DNA from 4 places in the Kitasatospora sp. NBC_01300 genome. Region 4 is predicted to be linked to each of the others. Evidence: riboswitches for the same ligand, from Rfam matches in the RefSeq annotation. Region 4 holds a riboswitch; each other region holds the start of a gene.

Region 1 (5,404 bases), 250 kb from region 4:
GGGCCCGTGGGCGACCAGCCGGCCGTCGAGCAGGACGGCGACCTCGTCGCAGTAGGCGGCGGCGAGTTCGAGGTCGTGCAGCGCGGCCACCGTGGTGACGCCCAGCCCGCGTACGGCGCCGAGGAAGCCGAGTTGGTGGCGCAGGTCGAGGTGGTTGGTGGGCTCGTCGAGCAGGAGCACGCCGGGCTCCTGCACCAGTGCCCGCGCGAGCTGGACCCGCTGCCGTTCGCCGCCCGACAGCGTCGGCCAGGCCCGGTCGAGCAGGTGTCCGACGTCGGCCGCGGCAACGGCATCGGCGAACACGGACCGCTCGTGGGCGTCGGCGGCGGAGTTCGTCGGCACGGGCCAGCGGCTGCGGTACGGCGTGCGTCCGAGCTCGATGACCTGACGGACCGGCAGCGACAACCGGGTGTCCGCCTGCTGCTCCATGAAGGCCACCCGTCGTGCTCGTCGGCGGGCCGTGAGGGCGTGGAGGTCCTCTCCGTCCAGGAGGACGCGCCCCGCGCTCGGCCGGGTCAGTCCGGCGACCGCGCGCAGCAGGGTGGTCTTCCCGGCGCCGTTGGGCCCGAGCAGGCCCGTGATCCGGCCGGGGGCGAACGCGAGCGAGACCGCGTCCAGCAGGGTGGCTCCGCCGATGCGCACGCGGAGCTCCTCCGCGCGCAGCTCGGCGGGGGGCGGCACGGTCACTGCGGTCCCCCCTCGGCCCGCCCCTGGCGCCACAGCAGCCAGGCGAAGAAGGGCGCTCCGAGCCCGGCCGTGATGACGCCGACGGGGATCTCCCGGTCGGGCAGGACCGAGCGCGCCACGATGTCGCTGCCCACCAGGAGGGACGCACCCACCAGTGCCGACACGGGCAGCAGGAGGGCGTGGCGCGGGCCGCAGACCAGACGGACCACGTGCGGTACGACCAGGCCGAGGAACCCGATGACGCCGGTGTTGGCGACCAGGCACGCGGTCACCAGCGCGGCGGTGGCGACGAGGACCCAGCGGGTGCGCTCGACGTGGACGCCCAGGGAGCGGGCGGCGGTCTCGCCGAAGGCGAAGGCGTCCAGGTCGCGGGCCGAGGAGGCCAGGACCGTGACGCCGACCAGCGCGACCGCGGTCAGGAAGACGGCGGTGGGCCACCGCACGCCGGCGACCGAGCCGAGCGTCCACTCCATGACACCGCGGGCCGCGTTGCGGTCCCCGAGGACCAGCACGACGAACGAGGTGTAGGCCCCGCACATCTGCCCCACCGCGATGCCGGCGAGCACGGTCCGGGTGGTCGGTAGCGACCGGGTGCGGGCGCCGGCCAGCGCCAGGACGACGACGGCGGCGAGCAGGGCACCGGCGAAGGCCGCCGTCGCCACCGCGCCGGTGCCCACGGCGCCGGTCACACCGACGCCGAGGACGATCACGGTGACCGCGCCGGCGGCGGCTCCGTCGGAGATCCCGAGCAGGAAGGGGTCGGCCAGGTCGTTCCCGGTCAGCGTCTGCAGCACCGCGCCGCAGACCGCGAGGCCCGCGCCGGTGGCAGCCGCTCCCAGAACCCGGGGCAGCCGCAACTGCCAGACGATCTGGTCGTCCAGCAGCGTGACGTGCGGGCCGCCCAGCCCGAGACGGCGCGCCACGACATCGATCACCGTCCGGACCGGCTCGGGTTGCGAGCCCACGGCCAGGCCGAGGAGCACGGTGGTCAGCAGCAGGGCCGCACCGATGGCCAGGGCCGCCGTCGTGCGGCCCGGACCGGGGGGCCGCACGGCGGGGCGGGGTTCGGTGGTCATGAACCCGGGTGCAGCTGGCCCAGCCCTGCGGACACCCGGGCGGCACCGTCGGCGAGCCGCACGCCGGGAGTCGACTCCGAGAACGGCACCACCACGAAAGCCTTGCGCTGCACGGCGGTGAGCTTGCTCAGCACCGGGTCGTTCTCCAAGTAGTCGATCTTGGACTGGGCCGTGTCCCAGCCGGCGTCCGCGACCACGATGGCGTCCGGGTCCGCCGCGACGACCTTCTCCCAGCTCACGTTCTGCCAGCCGCCGGGCAGGTCCGCGAAGACGTTGCGGGCGCCCACGGCATCGAGCACGAGCTGAGGTCCGCCGTGGCCGGCACCGACGAACGGCGACTTGGTGTCCGAGTCGTACCACAGGACCTTCAGACCCTTGCCCGCGGCCGTCGCCGTGAACTGGGCGAGCTGCTGCTCCTGCTGCTGCTGGATCGCGGCGGCCCGCTCCGTGACACCGAAGACCTTGGCGACGTCGTTCAGTTCGCCCCACACCGCCTGCCAGGCCGTCGGCGGCACCTGGCTCTTGTCCGAGCAGCCGAACGGGGACAGGTACGACGGGATGCCCTGGCCGCGCAGCTCGTCCCGGGTGCCCGCGACCTTGTCGGTGAACGCGCTGGAGTAGGAGGCGTACAGGAAGTCGGGACGGGCCGCGAGGAGCTTCTCCTTCGTCGGGTAGTCCTTGGAGAGCACCGGGACGGAGTCGTAGGCCGCCTTCCACTTCTCCGGGACGGAATCGTCGAGGTAGGCGGTACCGGCCATGCGGGACTGCAGGCCGAGGGACAGGGCCACCTCGGTGGCACCCTCGTTGAGCGTCACCAGCCGGGCGGGCGGCGCGCCGACCGTCACGGTGGTCCCGCAGTTGTCCACGCTGACCGGCGCGGCACTTCCGGCCGCCCCGCCGGACGTGGCGGGCGCGGGGGCGCCGGTGCAGGCCCCGAGCACGCCGGTGAACAGGACGGCCGCGACCACCCGGCCGACACGTATCGGACCTGTGGGGCGAACAGAACATATCGATCGAAACGGATACAGCAGACCGCTGGGCACGTGTTCTCCAAAACCCTCGTGGAACATGTCGCGCCGTGGCCGGTCTCCTGGCTTCCGCATCAACACGCCGCAGCCGACCTTCCCGGACGGCTCTTCCAGCCCGCCCAGTGGCCCTGACCGCTGGAAAAGCCGGTCAGCGAGGGCCGCGGAACTCCGCGGCAACAGTGGCGAGGGCCGCACCGGACTCAGACCGGTTTCCCGTACACCACGGCGATGGCAAGGTATCAGGCGTGGTCAGGTCGGTGCCGACCGGCTCAAGGACGCCCACCGGCCACGCGAAGCGCCGGCAGCGGCAGCGCCTTGACGGAGGTGTGTGTTCGGCCTGCCGGCGCGCTGTCACGCAGTGGCGGTGGCAGCTTCGGTGGCTCCGCCAGTTGAGGGTGACTGGAGGGAGCAGGCCGAGATCCGGGCCGCGAGCCCCTCGTAGTCGACGGGTTCGCCACACAGCCGGCGTACGGAAGCAAGGCCCAGGCTGGCCTGTCCGGTGGCCTCCACGAGAGCACGGGAAGCGACGTGGAAGCGCCACTGGCCGATGTCGAGCGGGTCGTAGTCGGCGTGGGTGAGCGCGGTATGGAGGGCGAAGACGTAGACATCCGCGTTGTAGGACTGCTCTGCGGCGTCACCGTCCTCGGGAGTCCAGGTGCGTCCGCGCAGCCGGGAGAAGCGAATCTCCGACAGCTGACGCTGACCCCAGGCTTGGAGGTAGGCGCTGGTCTTGACCTCGATCCTGAGCCCGTCAGGCGTCAGGACATCGAAGCTGTCCCATTCCATGTTGCGTGCCACAGCGCCGACGGCGCGGTGGACCAGGAATTCCGCGAGCAGGCCCCGGGTGGTGTTGGTTCGCAAGTCGGGCATCGCGTAGCGCCAGAAGTCCAGCACCGTCCCGGCATCGGTGCCGCGGAAGGCCTCGTTGCCGTCGAGCGGCGCCAGTTCGGCCGGGGTGTGCCAGGCGTTGGGGGCGGCGGAGTCGGAGAGCATTCCCCCAGCCTGACACGGGCGCCGGACGGGGAGGGCGGTATCGGGGGCAGCGCTCAAAGTCCACGGTGCTGTGACCTCGCGCCCTCCTGGGGCTGGAGAGCTGCTGTTTCCGCAGGTCGGAGGCCTGATTGCGGCTTCGAAGCGCCGCAGTTCCTCAGCGGCCGCGAGCGCAGCTGCGGCGAGTCCGCAGGACTCGGTCTGTGCCCGTGTGTTACTGGGTACGGAGGGGATCGACGGGGGAGTGGGTCACGAGTGGCGAGAGGTCGGAGCCGGGGCGTGAGTGGTGAACTGCGGTATGACGATCTGGTGCGGCCGCTGCCGGAGTTGCTGAGGAGGCACGCCGAGCGGTCGGGGGACCGGGTCGCGTTCCACGACTTCTCGCGCGGCGTCAGCTACGCCGAGTTGGAGCGGCGGACCGGGCGGCTGGCCGGGTCGCTCGTGTGGGCGGGGGTCCGGCGCGGGGATCGGGTGGCGCTCTGCCTGGGCAACTGCGTGGAGCTGGTGGAGGGTTGCCTCGCCGTGCTGCGGGCGGGGGCGGTCGGCGTCCTGCTCAACCCCCGCTCCTCCGACGACGAACTCGACCACTACCTGCGGGACAGCGGCGCCTCGGCCATCATCACCGACCCCGCGCACCTCGCGCAGCTCCACCGCCTCGGCGCCGCGTACCGCGGCCTGCACACCGTGCTCACCGGGGCGGGCCCGATCCCGTCGAACGCCCCCGACGGCACCGTCCTCTTCGAGACTGCGGCCTCGACCGGGGGCGGGCCCGCGGCCCCCGACGACCTGGGGCTCGACGACCCGGCCTGGCTGCTCTACACCTCCGGGACCACCCACCGCCCCAAGGGCGTGCTCTCCACGCAGCGCAGCGCACTGTGGTCGGTGGCGGCCTGCTACGCGCCGCTCTTCGGGCTCTCCTCCGAGGACCGGCTGTTGTGGCCGCTGCCGCTGTTCCACAGCTTCGGGCACTCCCTCGCGATCCTGGGCACCACGGCCGTCGGCGCGAGCACCGCGATCGTCGGCGAACTGCCCACGCCCGGCGAGGCCTTGACGCCCGGCGACCTGTGGCGCACGCTGCGCACCCCGAGCGCCGCCCTCGGCGGGCCGTTCACCGTCCTGGCGGGCGTTCCCACGACGTACCACCGGTTGATGGCCTCGGCGAAGGACACCCCGCTCCCCGCGCCGCGGCCCGGGCTGAGGCTCTGCGTCACGGCGGGCGCGCCGTGTCCGCCCGGGCTGCGCGGAGCGGTGGAGGAGACGCTCGGCGCGCCGCTGCTCGACGTCTACGGCAGTACCGAGACCTGCGGCGCGATCGCGGTGGCCCGCCCGAATGGCCCCCGGGTCGACGGGTCCTGCGGACTGCCGGTACCCGGTGTCGAGGTCCGCGTCGTCGATCCGGACAGCGGGGCCGACGTCCTCGCGGGCGGCGAGGGCGAGATCTGGGTCAGCGGTCCGAACCTCATGACGGGCTACCACGACCAGCCGGAGGCGACGGCCGCCGCGTTGCGGGAGGGCTGGTACCGGACCGGGGACCTCGGGCGGCGCGCCGAACACGGCCACCTCGTCCTCACCGGCCGGGTCAGCGAACTGATCATCCGGGGAGGGGAGAACATCCATCCCACG
Region 2 (5,404 bases), on a different replicon from region 4:
TTCAGCAGCTCGAAGGCGCTCTGCTCGATGTGCCCGGCCGCGGTCTGCGCGACCGTGCAGATCTCCTCCAGCTTCGCCCGCACCGCCCAGTGGCCCAGCGGCGACAGCTCGGCGGCCTCGTCCCTGCGGACCACGGCCCCGACGGCCGCCAGGCCGTCCAGCATCCAGTCCAGGACCGCGGCCACGTCCGCCGGCGACGGCGGGGTGTCGATCTGCGGCTCCCGGCACGTGCCGCGCACCGCCGAGACCGCCGAGGCGGCGTGCGGCACGGGCGACAGGCCCGAACCGTCCGCGCCACCCACCCGGCGCTCGTCCAGGCCCCGGCGCAGCAGCTCCAGCAGTTCGCCGTCCGACACCGGACCGGCCACCAGGTGCAAGAACGACAGCAGCTGCGGCGCCTGGTCCACCGCCTGGCCGGCCAGCACCGCGAACACGCCCCGCAGGGCGGCCGGCGGCACCGGGGCGAGCAGCGTCCAGGCGTCGAACAGCGCCGACCAGCCGCGGACGACCGCCTCGTCGTCGTGCTCCCAGGCGTGCAGGCGCCAACCCGGGACCGCACCGCCGTCCCTGGCCTCCACCAGGCCGACCAGCAGTGCCTGCCCCCACGCCTTGGCGGCGGCGCCGACCGTCATGGCCAGCGCCCGACCCGCCGCACGGGCGTCATCGGGCAGCAGCTCGCCCCGCTTGTCGACCTCTTCCAGGTCCCCCGCCCAGCGGGCGATCCGGACGGCGTCCACCAGCATCCGGCGGGCCAGCGGCGCCAGCTCGGCCGGCGCGGGGAAGCCCTCCGGTACGGGAACCCTCCCCCGACCGGGCGCCGCAGCGGGCCCTCGTCGGCGGGGTACCCCGGCCCCGCCCGGCTTGCCGGCGGCGGGCCGGTGGGCCGTACCGGGGAGACGGGTCACCGTCGCACCAGTACCGATCGTCGGAGGGAGCGGGGCATCACGGTCGCGCGGATTCCGAGACGTCACGTCGAGCAGTCTTCCCCTTGTACCGGCCTTCTGTCACATCCGGTTGGCTGTACGGACGGGCGGCCGTCGACGGCACCTCCCCAAGATCGGGCAACAATCGGGCAACAGAGGCAAACCGCCTGGCCGGAAACAGGTGGCGGGGTCATGCCATCCCGGCACAACCCTTGCGGCGACGGTCGCGCTACTCGCCCGGACGATCACGCTCCGTGGCTGACGGGTGAGGTTCGGCTTTCGTACAGAGGCCCTGTCGGTGCGACTTCCCGCGCGGGGGGGCTGGGTTCAGAGAAGGGGGGTGAGCCAGCGGCGGAGGAGTTCGGTGTAGTGGGTGGGGGCGGAGTTCCAGAGGGTGGCATGGTCGGCGCCCGGGAAGGGCCGGAGGCTGACCACGCCGGGGCGGGCGGCGGCGAGGCGCTCGGCGGCGCGGAAGGGGGCGATCTGATCGTCGGGGCTGTGCAGGAGGAGGGTGGGGACGCGCAGGTCGGCGCCCTCCGCGATGCGGCTGAAGTCGGCGAGGTCGACGCCGGTGCGGCCCTCGGCGGCGAGGGCGCCGAGCTCGGCGGCGGCGCCGGTGTAGCCGGCCCGGGCGGCGCCGCGGCGGGCGGTGGCGGGCAGGTCGAGGACCGGCGAGTCCAGGACGAGGCCGCTGACGGCATGGGCCCAGGCCGAGCGGGCGGCCGTCTGGAGGGCCATGGTGGCGCCGAGGGACCAGCCGTACAGGATGACCCGGCCGGCGCCGCTGTCGAGGGCGAGCCGGACCGCCGACTCGACGTCGCGCCACTCGGTCTCGCCGAAGTGGCCGAGCCCGTCCGGCGAGGCGGGGGCGCCCTGGTCGCCCCGGTAGGTGACGACGAGGGCCGGCAGGGCGAGGCGGTCGAGGACGGGGAGGACCGGGAGGGTCTGCTGCCGGTCGGCGCCGGGGCCGTGGACGAGGATCACCCAGGTGCCGCGTTTGCCGGCGAGGCGCCAGGCGGGGAGGGCGCCGAGTTCGCCGTCGGCGGCGGTGTCGGTGAAGGGGAGGCCGAGCGCCTCGGTGGGGTCGCCGAGGTGGACGCGGGGGGTGAAGCGGACCTCGGTGCCGGGGGTGAGGGTGCCCCGGTCGGCGCGGACGAGGCGGCGGGTGACGCCGTGCTCGTCGCTGTGCAGGACGTCCTCGACGACGGCGTGGCCGTGGTCGTCCCATTCCACGGCCCAGCGGCCGGGGCGCAGGCTCTCGGGGCGGCGGTTGAAGGTGATCCGGCCCGCGGCCAGGCTCCGCACCAGGACGGGGCCGGACTCCCGGGCGGCGCTCGCCGGGTGGACCAGCCGTTCGGAGGCCCGACGGCCGATCACCAGGACGGCGGCCCCGGCGCCGACGACGGCGGCCGCCACGACGGCCGCGGTTCCCCAACGCATATCGCTCCCCGCTCTGCTGGTCTTGGACCGGACGGTGTCCGGGCGGTGTTCGGACGGTGTTCGGGCACCAGTTCACCGGGGGGCCGCGCGGGCGGCCACCGGGCTGGGCCGTCCGGGGCACGGCGGGGCGCCGGGCGGGGCGGGCGACAGGCGGGCGGTCCTCTGGCGGGGTGGGCGGATCGGAGGTGGCGACGGGGCTCCGAGGTGTGACCAACCCCTCCGTGACCTCGGTTGACTCCCGGTTCGGCCGCGTGATGGGATCCTGGGGCCAAACGGAGGCATGCAGAGGAAGCCGGTGCGAGTCCGGCGCGGTCCCGCCACTGTCACCGGGGAGCACGCTCGGAACATCGCCACGGCGGGCCGTCAGAAGCCGCTGGAAGGCCCGGGGGTGCGTCCGACCCGGAAGCCAGGAGACTCTCGCCCCCGGTACGTCGATCCAGGGCGCGGACCCTGAGTGAGGACACGCACGCGATGCAGGCTGCCCCGCCCCGCCGGACCCCACGCGGCCTTCCGCCGAACCCGCCGTGCGCCCGCTGACCCGCGCCGCCGCGTTCGCGCTCGGCGCCGTCGCGGGCTTCGCCGCGGACGCCCGCTTCGCCGACCCCCGGCGCGGCCACCCGGTGGCCGTCTTCGGCAGTGCGGCGACCCGGCTGGAGCGGCGGGTGTGGCAGGACGACCGGGTGGCCGGCGCCGGGTACACGGCACTGTGCGTGGGCGCGGTCGCGGCCGGCGCGGTGGCCCTGGACCGTACGGTGGGCCGGCGTCCGCTGGGCCGGGCCGCACTGGCGGCCGCCGCGACCTGGACGGTGCTGGGCGGCACCTCGCTGACCCGGGAGGCGCGCACCATCGGCCGGTCGCTGGCCACCGGCGACCTGACGGCCGCGCGGGAGCGGCTGCCGCACCTGTGCGGGCGGGACCCGAGCGCGCTGGACGGGCCTCAGATCGCCCGCGCGGTGGTCGAGTCGGTGGCCGAGAACACGGCGGACGCCGTGGTGAACGCGCTGGTCTGGGGCACCCTGGCGGGCACCCCGGGGCTGCTGGCGTTCCGCGCGGTGAACACGCTGGACGCGATGGTCGGCCACCGCTCGCCGCGGTACGCCCGGTTCGGCTGGGCCTCGGCCCGGCTGGACGACGTGGCGGGCTGGCCGGGCGCCCGACTGACGGCACTGCTCACGGTGGCCGCCGCGCCGCAGCCGAAAACGGCCTGGCGGGTCTGGCGGCGGGACGGTTCGGCGCACCCGAGCCCGAACGCGGGCCAGGCGGAGGCGGCCTTCGCGGGCGCGGTGGGCGTCCGGCTGGGCGGAACCCTCCAGTACGGGGAGCGGGTGGAGCACCGGCCGGTGCTCGGCGCGGAGTTGCGGCCGGTGACGGTGGACGACATCGAGCGGGCCTGCGTGCTCTCCCGGCGGGTGGGCGCGCTGGCCCTGGGTACGACGGTCGCGGGGCACGTCGCGCTGCGCTTGCTGACGACACGGTGGAGGGGAAGGGCATGAGCAACGCACTGCTGGTCGCCGGGACGACCTCGGACGCGGGCAAGAGCGTGGTGACCGCGGGCATCTGCCGCTGGCTGGCCCGGCAGGGGGTGCGGGTCGCGCCGTTCAAGGCACAGAACATGTCGCTGAACTCCTTCGTCACCGCCGACGGCGCCGAGATCGGCCGGGCGCAGGCGATGCAGGCGCAGGCGGCCCGGGTGGAGCCGGAGGCGGCGATGAACCCGGTGCTGCTGAAGCCGGGCGCGGACGGCCGCAGCCAGGTGGTGCTGCTGGGCCGGCCGGTCGCCGAGGTCGGCGCGCTGGACTACCGCGAGCGCAAGCCCGTCCTGCTGGAACGGTCGCTGGAGTGCCTGGCGGACCTGCGCCGCCGCTACGAGGTGGTGGTCTGCGAGGGCGCCGGCTCGCCCGCCGAGATCAACCTGCGGGACCGGGACATCGCCAACATGGGCCTGGCCACGGCCGCCGGGCTGCCGGTGGTGGTGGTCGGGGACATCGACCGCGGCGGCGTCTTCGCGGCGATGTACGGGACGCTGGCGCTGCTGTCGGCGGAGGACCAGCGGCACGTGGCCGGCTGGTTCGTCAACAAGTTCCGCGGCGACGCGCGGCTGCTGGCGCCCGGCCTGGACATGCTGCACGGGCTGACCGGCCGTCCGGTGCTGGGCACCCTGCCGATGCTGCCGGGCCTGTGGCTGGACGCCGAGGACTCGCTGGACCTGTCCACGGTGGTGGACCGGGTCGACGGCCGCGGCCCGCTCGGGGCGGACGTGCTGCGGGTGGCCGTGGTGCGCTTCCCCCGGCTGTCGAACTTCACCGACCTGGACGCGCTGGCCCAGGAGCCCGGCGTGCTGGTGCGCTGGGTGACCCGGCCGGAGGAACTGGCCGACGCCGACCTGGTGGTGCTGCCCGGCACCCGGGCCACCGTGGCCGACCTGGCCTGGCTGCGCGAACGCGGCCTGGAGCCGGCGCTGAAGGCGCGGGCGGCGGCCGGGCTGCCGGTCCTCGGGGTGTGCGGCGGCTACCAGATGCTGGCGCGCGGGATCGAGGACGAGGTGGAGTCCCGGGCCGGCTCGGTCGAGGGCCTGGGCCTGCTGCCGACGCACGTCCGGTTCGGCGCCGAGAAGGTGCTGGCGCGGCCGGTCGGCACGGCGTACGGGCAGCGGGTCGAGGGGTACGAGATCCACCACGGGGTGGTGGCCGTGGAGGGGGGCGAACCGTTCTTCTCCGATGACGACGGGCACGGCCTGGACGGCTGCCGGGTCGGCCCGGTGTGGGGCACGACCTGGCACGGCGCGCTGGAGAACGACGGCTTCCGCCGTGAACTCCTGCGCGAGGTCGCCGCGTTGGCGGGCCGGGCGTTCGTGCCGGCGCCGGACACCTCGTTCGCCGAGGCGCGCGAGGCCCGGCTGGACCGGCTGGGCGACCTGATCGAGGAGCACGCCGACACCGACGCGCTGTGGAAGCTGATCGAGGGCGGGGTGCCGGCGGCAGGATCGCTGCCGTTCCTGGCGCCCGGGGCACCTGGGGAGTATGCATGAGTGACGTCCGCTA
Region 3 (5,404 bases), on a different replicon from region 4:
CCCGGCCATCGGCCTCGGCGGCTGGAAGCGGCACATCGGCCCCGGCATGATCCCGGTCGTGCTGCTGCCCAGCCTGGACTCCGTGCTGCACCGCAACGCCCGGCGCGGCGGCACCCGGCGGCTCGGTGACGAGGAGGTGGCGCGGATCCACGGCCGGATGGCGGGCTGGTACAACTCCGGGCTGCCGATCATCGACAACTCGTACCTGGACGTGGCCGGCACCGCCGCCGAGCTGGACCGCGTCATCCTGGCCCGGCTGATGGGCATGCCGGTGCGCTGACCTGCGACGATCCGGCGGTGTCGGTACCGGCTGCGATGATGTGCGGGTCCTGTCGAACCACCCCGGGGGAGCTGACGCCCGTGCCGGAAGGCCACATCATCCACCGCCTCGCCGCCGAGAACCGGAAGGCCTTCGGCGGCCGCCCGGTCGAGGTGTCCAGCCCGCAGGGCCGGTTCGCCGACGAGGCCAAGGCCATCGACGGGCAGCTGCTCACCGCGGCCGAAGCCGTCGGCAAGCACCTGTTCCTCGGCTTCGAGGAGGGCGCCTGGGTGCACGTCCACCTCGGCCTCTACGGCGGCTTCGCCTTCGGCACCGGGCCCGCGCCCGAGCCGGTCGGCCTGGTCCGGCTGCGGCTGGCCAACGACGACGGCTACGCCGACCTGCGCGGGCCCAACACCTGCGCGCTGGTCACCGACGCGGAGAAGGCCGCCGTCGCCGCCCGGCTGGGCCCCGACCCGCTGCGCGCCGACGCCGACCCGCAGGCCGCCTGGCGCCGGATATCGGCCAGCCGGACGACCGTCGCCGCGCTGCTGATGGACCAGAAGGTGCTGGCCGGGGTGGGCAACGTCTACCGGGCCGAGGTGCTGTTCCGCCACGGGATCAACCCGCACCGCGCCGGCCGCGACCTCACCCGGGCCGAGTGGGACGCGATCTGGGCCGATCTGGTCGCCCTGATGCACGAGGGCGTCGGCGCGGGCCGGATCGACACCGTCCGCCCCGAGCACACCCCCGAGGCGATGGGCCGCCCGCCGCGCGTCGACGACCACGGCGGTGAGGTGTACGTCTACCGGCGGGCCGCGATGCCCTGCCTGGTCTGCGGCACCGACGTCCGGACGGAGCAGCACGCCGCGCGCAACCTCTTCTGGTGCCCCGCCTGCCAGGCGGCCTGACCGGGCACTGTCCGGCCGGTCAGCCGACGGCCGTGCTGGGCTCGTGGTGTTCGGCGGCGGCGCACGCGTCGAGGAGGGGGCGCAGGGCCTCGTCCACGAGCCGGTAGCGCACGACCCGCCCGTCCTTGTCCCCGGCGACCACACCCGCGGTGCGGAGCAGCCGCAGGGCCTGGGACACGGCGGGGTCGCGCATGCCGGTGGCGACGGCGAGGTCGGAGACGGCGAGCGGGCCGGCCCGGTGGAGGGCGAGCAGGAGGGCGAGCCGCCCGGGGTCGGCGAGCAGGGAGAACCGCTCGGCCCAGGTGCGGACGTGCGCGGGGTCGCCGATCGCGGCGATGGCCTCGCAGACCCGGTGTCCGTCGATGGTGCGGTGGCCCGCGCGGTCGGCCGGTACGAGATGCATGCGCACATTGTTGCAGGAGGGGGCCTGTGATCCTGGACACCTGCGCAGGTACGCAGCCTTGCAAGGGTGGGTCCTGGCCCCTACGGTGTTCCCCGCCGTGGTGCTCGGGAAGACCGGTGACGGATCCTCAGGGGTCCCAGTCCGGAGCGGCCCTCGCCACTGTGATCGGGCCATCGTGATCGTCGACGATGGAGAGACGTCCGTACCCACGACGCCACTGGGAGCCTCGCGCACCTGGGAAGGCGGGTACGGGACCCCCGTAAGCCAGGAGACCGGCCACGGCATCTCACGAAGTGTTTCCACGAGGTGCTGGAGCGTGACCCGAATGACCCTGCCCGAAACCGCCGCGGCTGCCGAGGCACCGGCGACACCGTCCGTGCTGCCCACGTTCCGCTGGAAGCGCGAGGACACCGTCCGCACGGCCGGGCTGATGGGGGTGATCCTGGCCATGCACGTGGTGGCCTTCGGGACGCTCATCTTCCTGGTCGCGCCCCACAACTACGCGGTCGGCACCCAGGTCTTCGGGGTGGGCCTCGGGATCACCGCGTACACCCTCGGCATGCGGCACGCCTTCGACGCCGACCACATCGCGGTGATCGACAACACCACCCGCAAGCTGATGGCGGACGGCAAGCGGCCGGTCTCGGTCGGCTTCTGGTTCGCCCTCGGGCACTCCTCGATGGTGGTGCTGATGGCCGCCCTGGTGGCGGGCGGCGCGCAGCTGGCCAGCACGCTGATGGACGACGACTCGACCACCCACAAGTGGCTCGGGATGGTCGGCACGACGGCCTCCGGCGCGTTCCTCTACCTGATCGGCGCGCTCAACCTGGCCGCGCTGCTCGGCATACTCAAGGTGTTCCGGGCGATGCGGGCCGGGTCGTACGACGAGGCGCAGCTGGAGGAGCACCTCAACTCGCGCGGCTTCATGGCCCGGGTGCTGAACCGGGCGACCCGGTCGATCACCCGGCCCGGGCAGATGTTCCCGGTGGGCATGGTGCTGGGGCTGGGCTTCGACACCGCGACCGAGGTCACCCTGATGGTGATGGCCGGGTCGGGCGCGGCGGCCGGGCTGCCCTGGTACGCGATCGTCTGCCTGCCGCTGCTGTTCGCGGCCGGGATGAGCCTGTTCGACACCCTGGACGGGACGTTCATGAACTTCGCGTACCAGTGGGCCTTCGCCAACCCGGTCCGGAAGGTGTACTACAACCTGACGATCACCGGGCTGTCGATCGCGGTGGCCTTCGTCATCGGCACCATCGAACTGGTCGGCGTGCTGCACGAGAAGCTCGATCTGACCGACCCGGTCACCGGCTGGATCGCGGGCATCTCGCTGGACAACGTCGGCTACGCGATCGCCGGGCTGTTCGTGGTGGTCTGGGCCGCGGCGATCGCCTACTGGAAGCTGGCCCGGGTGGAGAAGCGCTGGGCGGCCGCCGAGTAGCGACGGCAGCGAACAGCGAGCAGCGACGGCGCCTTCCCCGGGATCCCGGGGAAGGCGCCGTTTCGGCGTTGCGGGGCGTTGCCGGTCAGTGCCGGTCGCCGTAGCGCCGGCGGAACCGCTCGACCCGGCCGGCGGTGTCCATGACGCGGGACTGGCCGGTGTAGAAGGGGTGGCTGGCCGAGGAGATCTCGACGTCGATCACCGGGTAGGTGTTGCCGTCCTCCCACTCGACGGTGCGGTCGCTGGTGACGGTCGACCGGGTGAGGAAGGCGAGGCCGCCGACCTTGTCGCGGAAGACGACGGGGCGGTAGGCGGGGTGGATGCCGGGCTTCATGGCGGGCTCCTTCGGGCGGGCTGGTGGGCTGGCTGGCCGGCGGGGTTCGGCTCGGGTGGGGTTCGGCTCGGGCGGGCGGGGTTCAGCGCTCTTCGCGGAAGTCGACGTGCCGGCGCGCGACCGGGTCGTACTTGCGCAGGACCATCCGGTCCGGGTCGTTGCGGCGGTTCTTGCGGGTCACGTACGTGTAGCCGGTGCCGGCGGTGGAGCGGAGCTTGATGACGGGGCGCAGTTCACTGCGGGCCATGGGTGTCCTCCCGGGTTGGCGGGGTGTTCGGGGCTGGGACGAAACCGTACATCGAAATGGAAGTCATTTTCATCTGGTGTAACGTGAGCTCCGTCCTGCCCATTCCCGGACGCCAGGGAGCACCCATGTCCGCCCACTGCCAACTCACCGGCCGTCGGCCCGGATTCGGCAACGCGATCTCGCACTCGCACCGCCGCACCCGCCGCCGCTTCGACCCCAACATCCAGCACAAGCGCTACTGGCTGCCCGGCGAGGGCCGGTACGTCCGGCTCACCCTCAGCGCCAAGGGCATCCGCACCATCGACACGATCGGCATCGAGGCCGCCGTCGCCCGCATCCGCGCCCGAGGGGGGAAGGTCTGATGGCCAAGCAGAGCAAGATCGCCAAGAACGAGCAGCGCCGCGCCGTCGTGGCCCGGTACGCCGAGCGCCGCGCCGAGCTCAAGCGGGTCATCGCCCACCCCGGCACCGCCCCCGCCGAACGCGCCGCCGCCCAGGCCGAACTCGCCCGCCAGCCCCGCGACGCCAGCGCCACCCGGATCCGCAACCGTGACGCCGTCGACGGCCGCCCCCGCGGCTACCTGCGCGCCTTCGGCCTCTCCCGGGTCAACCTGCGCGTCCACGCCCACGCCGGCCACCTGCCCGGCGTCCGCAAGGCCAGTTGGTGAGCGGCGTGGACGGGATCAAGCTGCCCGTGGTGGTCGTCGCCGGACTGCACGCCGACCAGCGCCGCGCCGCCGTCCTGGAGTTGGCGGCGGCCGCGGTGGACGCGGTGGTCCTCCACCACGACCTGCGGGACGCCTCGCAGGGCGTCGTCCACCGCGAACTGCGCGACACCGGAGGCGGGTTCGACGCCGCCGACGTCCCGCTGGTGAACGACTGCCCCTGCTGCGCCCTGCGCGAGGACCTGCTGCCGCGACTGCTGCGGATCGCCGACGAAGGCCGGCACGGGCTCGCGATCGTCGAACTGTGGGGCGGCAGCGACCCGCACCCGGCCGTCGAGGTGATCGCCGGGGGAGAGGCGGACGGCCGCCACCTGGAGGACGCCGTCGAACTCGCGGGCGTGGTCACGGCCGTCGACCCGGACCGGCTGGTCGGCGAACTCTCCGTCTCCGACGACCTGGTGGAGCACGGCGAGCACACCGCCCGCCAGGACCAGCGGACCCGCGCGGAGGCGCTCGCCCACCAGGTCGAGTACGCCACCACCCTCGCCGTCCCGCGCGCGACGGCGCACACGCCCGGGCTCGCGCTGCTCCGCCAGCTCCACCCCACCGCCCGGGTCGTCCGGCTCGGCACCGGCGCGCTCACCCGGGCCGCCCTCGGCGGCTTCGACGTCGCCGCCGCCCGCGACCGGGTCAACCCGGCGATCGCGCTGCTCCCGCAGGAGAGCGACGAGGCCGGCGTCACCACGCTGGTCTGGGAGCGCCGCCGCCCGCTGCACCCCGAGCGGCTGCACCGGGCGCTGGAGCTGCTCGTCCCCGCCGCCCAGCGCAGCCGCGGCCGCTTCTGGCTGGCCAATCGGCCCGACCTGATGCTGGCCTGGGACGCCGCGGGGGCCAACCTCGCCGTCGAGGAGTGCGGGCCCTGGCTCACCTCCCTGCCCGACGCAGCCTGGGAGCTGTACCCGCCAGCCCGCCGGGCCGCCGCCGCCCTCGACTGGCACCCTCTGCACGGCGACCGGGTGCAGCAGCTCAGCTTCACCGCCGAGGGCCTGGACGTCGACGGTGTCACCGGGCTGCTCGACTCCTGTCTGCTCACCGACGCCGAACTCGCCGCCGGCGAACCCGGCTGGAAGGCCCTGCCGGACGCC
Region 4 (5,404 bases):
CCCGAGATCCTCCTCCTCGACGAACCCACCGCCGGCCTCGACCCGGCCCTGCGCGACGACATCGCCGACCTGCTGCGCGAGATCGCCGAGTCCGACGGCCTCGCCATCGCCCTCACCAGCCACGACCCCGACTTCGTCGCCCGCTGCGCCGACGACGTCCTGGCCCTGTGGCCCGACCGCCCGGCTGCGGCCCCGGCTGCGGCGGCCCCGGCTGTGGCTGTGCCGGCAGCGGCCGTGCCGGCCGCACGGGTTCGTCCCCGGGCCGCCTCCGGAACCTCGCCCGTCGTGGAGGTGAAGGCGCTCAGCGCCGGCTTCGGCGCGGTCCGCACCCGCCACCGCGTCTTCGCCGCCGTCGACCTCGTCCTGATGCCCGGCACGCTGACCGGGATCACCGGCCCGTCCGGATGCGGCAAGAGCACGCTGCTGCGCACCCTGGCCGGCCTGCACCGGCCCGAGTCCGGCAGCGTCGTCCTCCACGGCGAACACCTGGCCCCGTCCTACCGGCGCCGCAGTCGCGACCAGCGCCGCCGCATCCAGCTCGTCCCCCAGAACCCCCTCGGCGCCCTCAACCCGGCCCACACCGTCGGGGCCACCCTCACCCGGCCGCTGAAGCTGCACTTCGGCCTCCCCTTTGCCCGGTGCGAGGAGCGCGTCGCCGACCTGCTCACCGCCGTCGGCCTGCCCCCGCACTACGCGACCCGCCACCCCCACGAACTCTCCGGCGGCCAACGCCAGCGCGTCTCCCTCGCCCGCGCCCTGGCCGCCGAACCCGACGTCCTGCTCTGCGACGAGGTCACCTCCGCCCTCGACAGCGACACCACCGCCGCGCTCATGGACCTCCTCGACGACCTGCGCACCAGCCGGGGCCTGGCGGTGGTCCTCGTCAGCCACGACCTCCCCCTCGTCACCGGCCGCGCCGACCACGTCCTGCCGCTCGCGGGCCCCCACCCCGCACCGCTCACGGCGCAGCAGCCCGCCGGCGTCCGCTGACTCCTACTCGGCGACCCACCGCCGGCGCTGTCCGCCGGTGAGCACCCAGCCGGGGCCCGGCCGCGAGGGTGCGCGGCGTCCCGCGCCGCGGGCGGCCGCCGTGCACACCCGCCGCAGCAGGGAGTTGAGTTCGGCGCGCTGGCCCTTCGTCAACGAGGCGAGCAGGTCGCCCTGGACGGCGGACGCGTCGTCGTGCAGGACGTCCAGCGCCGCCTGCCCGGCCGGGGTGATCGTCAGCACCTCCTGCCGCCCGCCGATCTGGACGACCATGGAGTGCACCAGGCCTGCGGACAGGAGGTCGTCCAGGGCCTGGGCGGAGTCGGTCCCGGTTGCGGCGGCGGCGGCGTGCTCGGTGAGGTCGCGGCGCCCGTGCGGCCCCAACTGGGCGAGTGCGGACAGCATCGCCTGATGGGCCGGGCCCATTCCCCTCGCGTCGAGCCGGTCGGCCAGCAGCCGGTCGACCGCCCGGCCGGCCGTCGACAGGAGGTAGACGGTCTGTTCGAAGGGGCTCGTCGAGCCCGTCCTCCCGTCGTACACACCAGGTCCCATCGTCCGGTGGCCGCCGTGTTCTCGGTCCGGGGCCATGCTGGCGGCACCCGCGCGGGGACGCCGAGCCCGCGGGCCGGAGTGGACGCGGCCGCTGATCGCCGGAGGGCGGCAGCGCCAAGGCCCGCACGGGTCAGCCGAGCCTCACCATACCCGGACCCGCACGGTTGGTCTACATCGATGTCGTCAAACCGTGCCGTGATCCCTCAGGGCCCGGGCCGCGTACTCGACGTACTCGTGCAGCCCGTACGCCAAGGCCGCGCCGAGCAGGGCCGCGACCGTGACGGCGGCGACCAGGGCGACGGCGGCGTGCGCCCTGCGGCCGGTCGGGCGGGCGAGTTCGGGGCCCAGGAGGGCCCGGACGCGCTGGGGCACGGGGCCGGTGTTCACGGACAGCAGGGGCCCGGCGCCCCGGCGGGCGGGCGGTGATCCGGCCAGGGCCGCCCGGGCGATGGCGGTCGCGGCGGTGCGCCGGTCGGCGACCGCGGCGGCGGCCTGCTCGTCGGCCCAGCGTTCCAGGTGGTAGTCGAGGTCGGCCCGCAGCCGGGCCAGCGCCGGGTGCACGGCGGCGGAGAGGTCGGCGGCGGCGGACAGCAGGTGGTGGCGCCCGCGCAGGTGGGCGCGCTCGTGGGCGAGGAGCACCGCGCGCTCCTCCGGCCCCAGCGCGCGCAGCATGCCGGTCGAGACGACGACGCGGCCGGGGCGCCCCCGGTGGCCGGGCAGGGCGAAGGCCTCGGCCTCCTCGCCCGCGACCACGAGCAGGTCGCCGTCGCTCGTCGCATCGGCCGTCAGGCCCCAGGCGCGGGCGAGGAGCACGCGGTGCCCGCGCCAGCGCAGCGTCAGCCGTACGGCCTGGACGGCCAGCGCGGCCCCGGCGGCGCAGGACACCGGCACCACGGCCGGCCACCGGGCGACGACGCCGGACAGCGGCAGGTGCTCCAGGCCCGCCAGGAACGGGACGTGGAACAGTCCGACGAGTGCCGCGACGGTGCCGCCCGCCAGCAGGACGGCCGCGCCCGTGAGCGCGAGCGAGGCCTCGCGCGGAGGGAGCAGCAGGGCCAGGCGGCGTGCGGCGGGCGCCGCGGCCCAGGGGAGCAGCAGGGCCAGGGCGACGACCGCCAGGATCAGGCCCATGCGTCGTCCTCGCGCTCGGGCCTGCCGGAGTCCGCTGCGGTCGCGGTCGCGGCCCCGGCCTCGGTCTGGGCTTCGAGGAGCAGGCTGCGCAGGACGTCCTCGTCGTCCTCGGACAGGGAGGAGACGAACCGCTTCAGCACGAGGTCCCGCTGGGGTTCCTTCTCCAACTCCCGGCGCATGCGCCCGGCCGCCAGTCCGGCGGCGTCCTCCACCGGGGCGTAGGCGAAGGACCGCGCGGGGCGGCTGCGGACCAGGGTGCCCTTCTCGTGCAGGCGGGTGAGGATCGTCGCCACGGTGGTGCGGGCCAGCCCGTGGTCCAGCGCCTCCTTGACCTGCTGGGCGGTCAGCGGCTCGCCGGCCGCCCACAGCACCGCCAGCACGTCCGCGACCAGCTCCCCGTGCGGACGCCTGGCGTCCCGACCGTCCCTCACATCGTTCTCCCTGTCCCGACACTCCCGGCAGGCACACCCCCGGTGCCGACGGCGGTCGGCGGCCGAGGCCCGCCCGCGCCGGTATGGCGAAGATGGGCTCGACCTGTGTTGCTTAGGTGTGCCTCAGCTAACTTTACGGGCTCGTGGCGCCGCGCTGCCGGGTGCCTGATCGCGGGCACCGCCCGGTCGCGTGGTGCTCGGTGAGGCGGGAACCCGATGGCGCAACGCGCGTGCGGGCCTCTGGACTTACTAGGACGTCCAACTATATGGTCGAGGGCAGGTCCGCGGTGTCAGGGAAGCCGGTGTGAGTCCGGCACGGTCCCGCCACTGTGACCGGGGAGTTCGTCCTCGCAGACGAAGGCCACTGGCAGCCAGCCGGGAAGGCCTGGGGGCGTGCGGTGATCCGGGAGTCAGGATACCGGCCGCGGGTGTTCCGTGTTTTCCACGAGGATGGAGACGACACGCATGACTCCGGGCTGCTCCCGCTCCACTGCTGCTCCTGGTCGTCCCGTGCCCACGGCCGCCGGGGCGTCCACGCCCTGATGTTCCGTGCTGCCGCCGTACGCCCGTGCCGAGGGGCGCACCACCGTGTGCCCGCCGACGGGCGGCGGCCTCCGATCCTCCTCCTCTCCCCACCCTGTCGAGAGAAGGAACCCGATGGTCCGAGAACTGACCCACTTCGTCGCCGGCAAGCCCACCGCCGGCACCTCCGGTCGCTTCGGCGACGTGTACGACCCCAACACCGGCCGGGTGCAGGCCCGGGTGCCGCTGGCGAGCCGGGCCGAGGTCGAGGCGGTGATCGCCGACGCCGCGCAGGCCCAGCCCGCGTGGGCCGCGTGGAACCCGCAGCGGCGGGCCCGCGTCCTGCTGCGCTTCCTCCGACTCGTCGAGCAGGAGAAGGACGAGCTGGCCCGGCTGCTGTCCGCCGAGCACGGCAAGACCGTGGCCGATGCCCACGGCGACATCCAACGCGGCCTGGAGGTCGTGGAGTTCGCCGCCGGCATCCCGCACCTGCTGAAGGGCGAGTTCAGCGACAACGCGGGCACCGGCATCGACGTGTACTCGATGCGCCAGCCGCTCGGCGTGGTCGCCGGCATCACGCCGTTCAACTTCCCGGCGATGATCCCGCTCTGGAAGGCCGCACCCGCCCTGGCCTGCGGCAACGCCTTCGTCCTCAAGCCCTCGGAGCGCGACCCCTCGGTGCCGCTGCGCCTGGCCGAACTGTTCCTGGAGGCCGGGCTGCCGCCGGGCGTGCTGAACGTCGTCAACGGCGGCAAGGAGGCCGTGGACACCCTGCTGGAGGACCCGCGGGTGCAGGCGGTCGGGTTCGTCGGCTCCACGCCGATCGCCCAGTACGTCTACGCCACCGCCGCCGCGCACGGGAAGCGGGCGCAGTGCTTCGGCGGCGCCAAGAACCACCTGGTCGTGATGCCGGACGCCGACCTCGACCAGGCCGCGGACGCCCTGATCGGCGCCGGCTACGGCTCGGCCGGCGAGCGCTGCATGGCGATCTCGGTGGCCGTCCCGGTGGGGGAGGAGACCGCCGACGCCCTGGTGGCCAAACTGGTCGAGCGGATCGCCGCGTTGAAGGTCGGGCGCTCGGACGACCCGGCGGCGGACTTCGGCCCGCTGGTCGGCGCCGACGCGCTGGAGCGGGTCCGCGGCTACCTGGACCTCGGGGTCGAGGAGGGCGCCGAACTCGTGGTCGACGGGCGGGACTTCCGGCTGGAGGGCCACGAGGGCGGCTACTTCCTCGGCGCCTCGCTGTTCGACCGGGTGACTCCCGACATGCGGATCTACCGGGAGGAGATCTTCGGCCCCGTCCTGACCGTGCTCCGCGCCGCCGACTACGAGGAGGCGCTGCGCCTGCCCAGCGAGCACGAGTTCGGCAACGGCGTGGCCATCTACACCCGGGACGGCGACACGGCCCGGGACTTCGCCCGCCGGGTGAACACCGGCATGGTCGGCGTCAACGTGCCGATCCCCGTGCCGGTCGCGTACCACACCTTCGGCGGCTGGAAGCGCTCCGGCTTCGGCGACCTCAACCAGCACGGGCCGGACTCGATCCGCTTCTACACCCGCACCCGCACCGTCACCTCGCGCTGGCCCTCCGGGGTCAAGGAGGGCGCGAGCTTCACCATCCCGACGATGGGCTGAGGACGCCGTGCACGACCTCACAGAGGACCAGCTCGCCATCGCGGCGACCACCCGGGCCTTCGCCCGCGAACACCTGGCGCCGAACGCGGTCGCGTGGGACCAGGCCAAGCACTTCCCGGTGGACGTGCTGCGCAAGGCGGCGGACG

Evidence for each region. A riboswitch is a leader RNA that binds a small molecule or an ion and turns the genes downstream of it on or off. The one in region 4 is predicted to bind cobalamin.
Region 1: linked by a shared signal. The riboswitch ahead of OG556_RS37710 (ABC transporter substrate-binding protein) and the one ahead of OG556_RS36820 (CoA-acylating methylmalonate-semialdehyde dehydrogenase) in region 4 are both predicted to bind cobalamin.
Region 2: linked by a shared signal. The riboswitch ahead of OG556_RS24780 (cobalamin biosynthesis protein) and the one ahead of OG556_RS36820 (CoA-acylating methylmalonate-semialdehyde dehydrogenase) in region 4 are both predicted to bind cobalamin.
Region 3: linked by a shared signal. The riboswitch ahead of OG556_RS05980 (HoxN/HupN/NixA family nickel/cobalt transporter) and the one ahead of OG556_RS36820 (CoA-acylating methylmalonate-semialdehyde dehydrogenase) in region 4 are both predicted to bind cobalamin.

What each region holds. Positions count from the first base shown of each region.
Region 1 covers NZ_CP108409.1:969,465-974,868, reverse strand. The annotation lists gene OG556_RS37720 (ABC transporter ATP-binding protein) at 1-681, opposite strand, end outside; gene OG556_RS37715 (iron chelate uptake ABC transporter family permease subunit) at 684-1,763, opposite strand; gene OG556_RS37710 (ABC transporter substrate-binding protein) at 1,760-2,731, opposite strand; cobalamin riboswitch at 2,826-3,031, opposite strand; gene OG556_RS37705 (hypothetical protein) at 3,143-3,784, opposite strand; gene OG556_RS37700 (type I polyketide synthase) at 4,061-5,404, shown strand, end outside.
Region 2 covers NZ_CP108408.1:5,577,124-5,582,527, reverse strand. The annotation lists gene OG556_RS24790 (hypothetical protein) at 1-905, opposite strand, end outside; gene OG556_RS24785 (alpha/beta hydrolase family protein) at 1,251-2,363, opposite strand; cobalamin riboswitch at 2,648-2,780, shown strand; gene OG556_RS24780 (cobalamin biosynthesis protein) at 2,888-3,856, shown strand; gene OG556_RS24775 (cobyric acid synthase) at 3,853-5,391, shown strand; gene OG556_RS24770 (putative cobaltochelatase) at 5,388-5,404, shown strand, end outside.
Region 3 covers NZ_CP108408.1:1,383,441-1,388,844, reverse strand. The annotation lists gene OG556_RS05995 (AAA family ATPase) at 1-280, shown strand, start outside; gene OG556_RS05990 (Fpg/Nei family DNA glycosylase) at 361-1,170, shown strand; gene OG556_RS05985 (ArsR/SmtB family transcription factor) at 1,190-1,573, opposite strand; cobalamin riboswitch at 1,655-1,869, shown strand; gene OG556_RS05980 (HoxN/HupN/NixA family nickel/cobalt transporter) at 1,899-3,014, shown strand; gene OG556_RS05975 (type B 50S ribosomal protein L31) at 3,100-3,348, opposite strand; gene rpmG (50S ribosomal protein L33) at 3,431-3,595, opposite strand; gene rpmB (50S ribosomal protein L28) at 3,721-3,957, shown strand; gene rpsN (30S ribosomal protein S14) at 3,957-4,262, shown strand; gene OG556_RS05955 (GTP-binding protein) at 4,259-5,404, shown strand, end outside.
Region 4 covers NZ_CP108409.1:721,895-727,298, reverse strand. The annotation lists gene OG556_RS36840 (ATP-binding cassette domain-containing protein) at 1-990, shown strand, start outside; gene OG556_RS36835 (MarR family winged helix-turn-helix transcriptional regulator) at 994-1,527, opposite strand; gene OG556_RS36830 (M48 family metalloprotease) at 1,723-2,670, opposite strand; gene OG556_RS36825 (BlaI/MecI/CopY family transcriptional regulator) at 2,661-3,101, opposite strand; cobalamin riboswitch at 3,352-3,543, shown strand; gene OG556_RS36820 (CoA-acylating methylmalonate-semialdehyde dehydrogenase) at 3,759-5,258, shown strand; gene OG556_RS36815 (acyl-CoA dehydrogenase family protein) at 5,266-5,404, shown strand, end outside.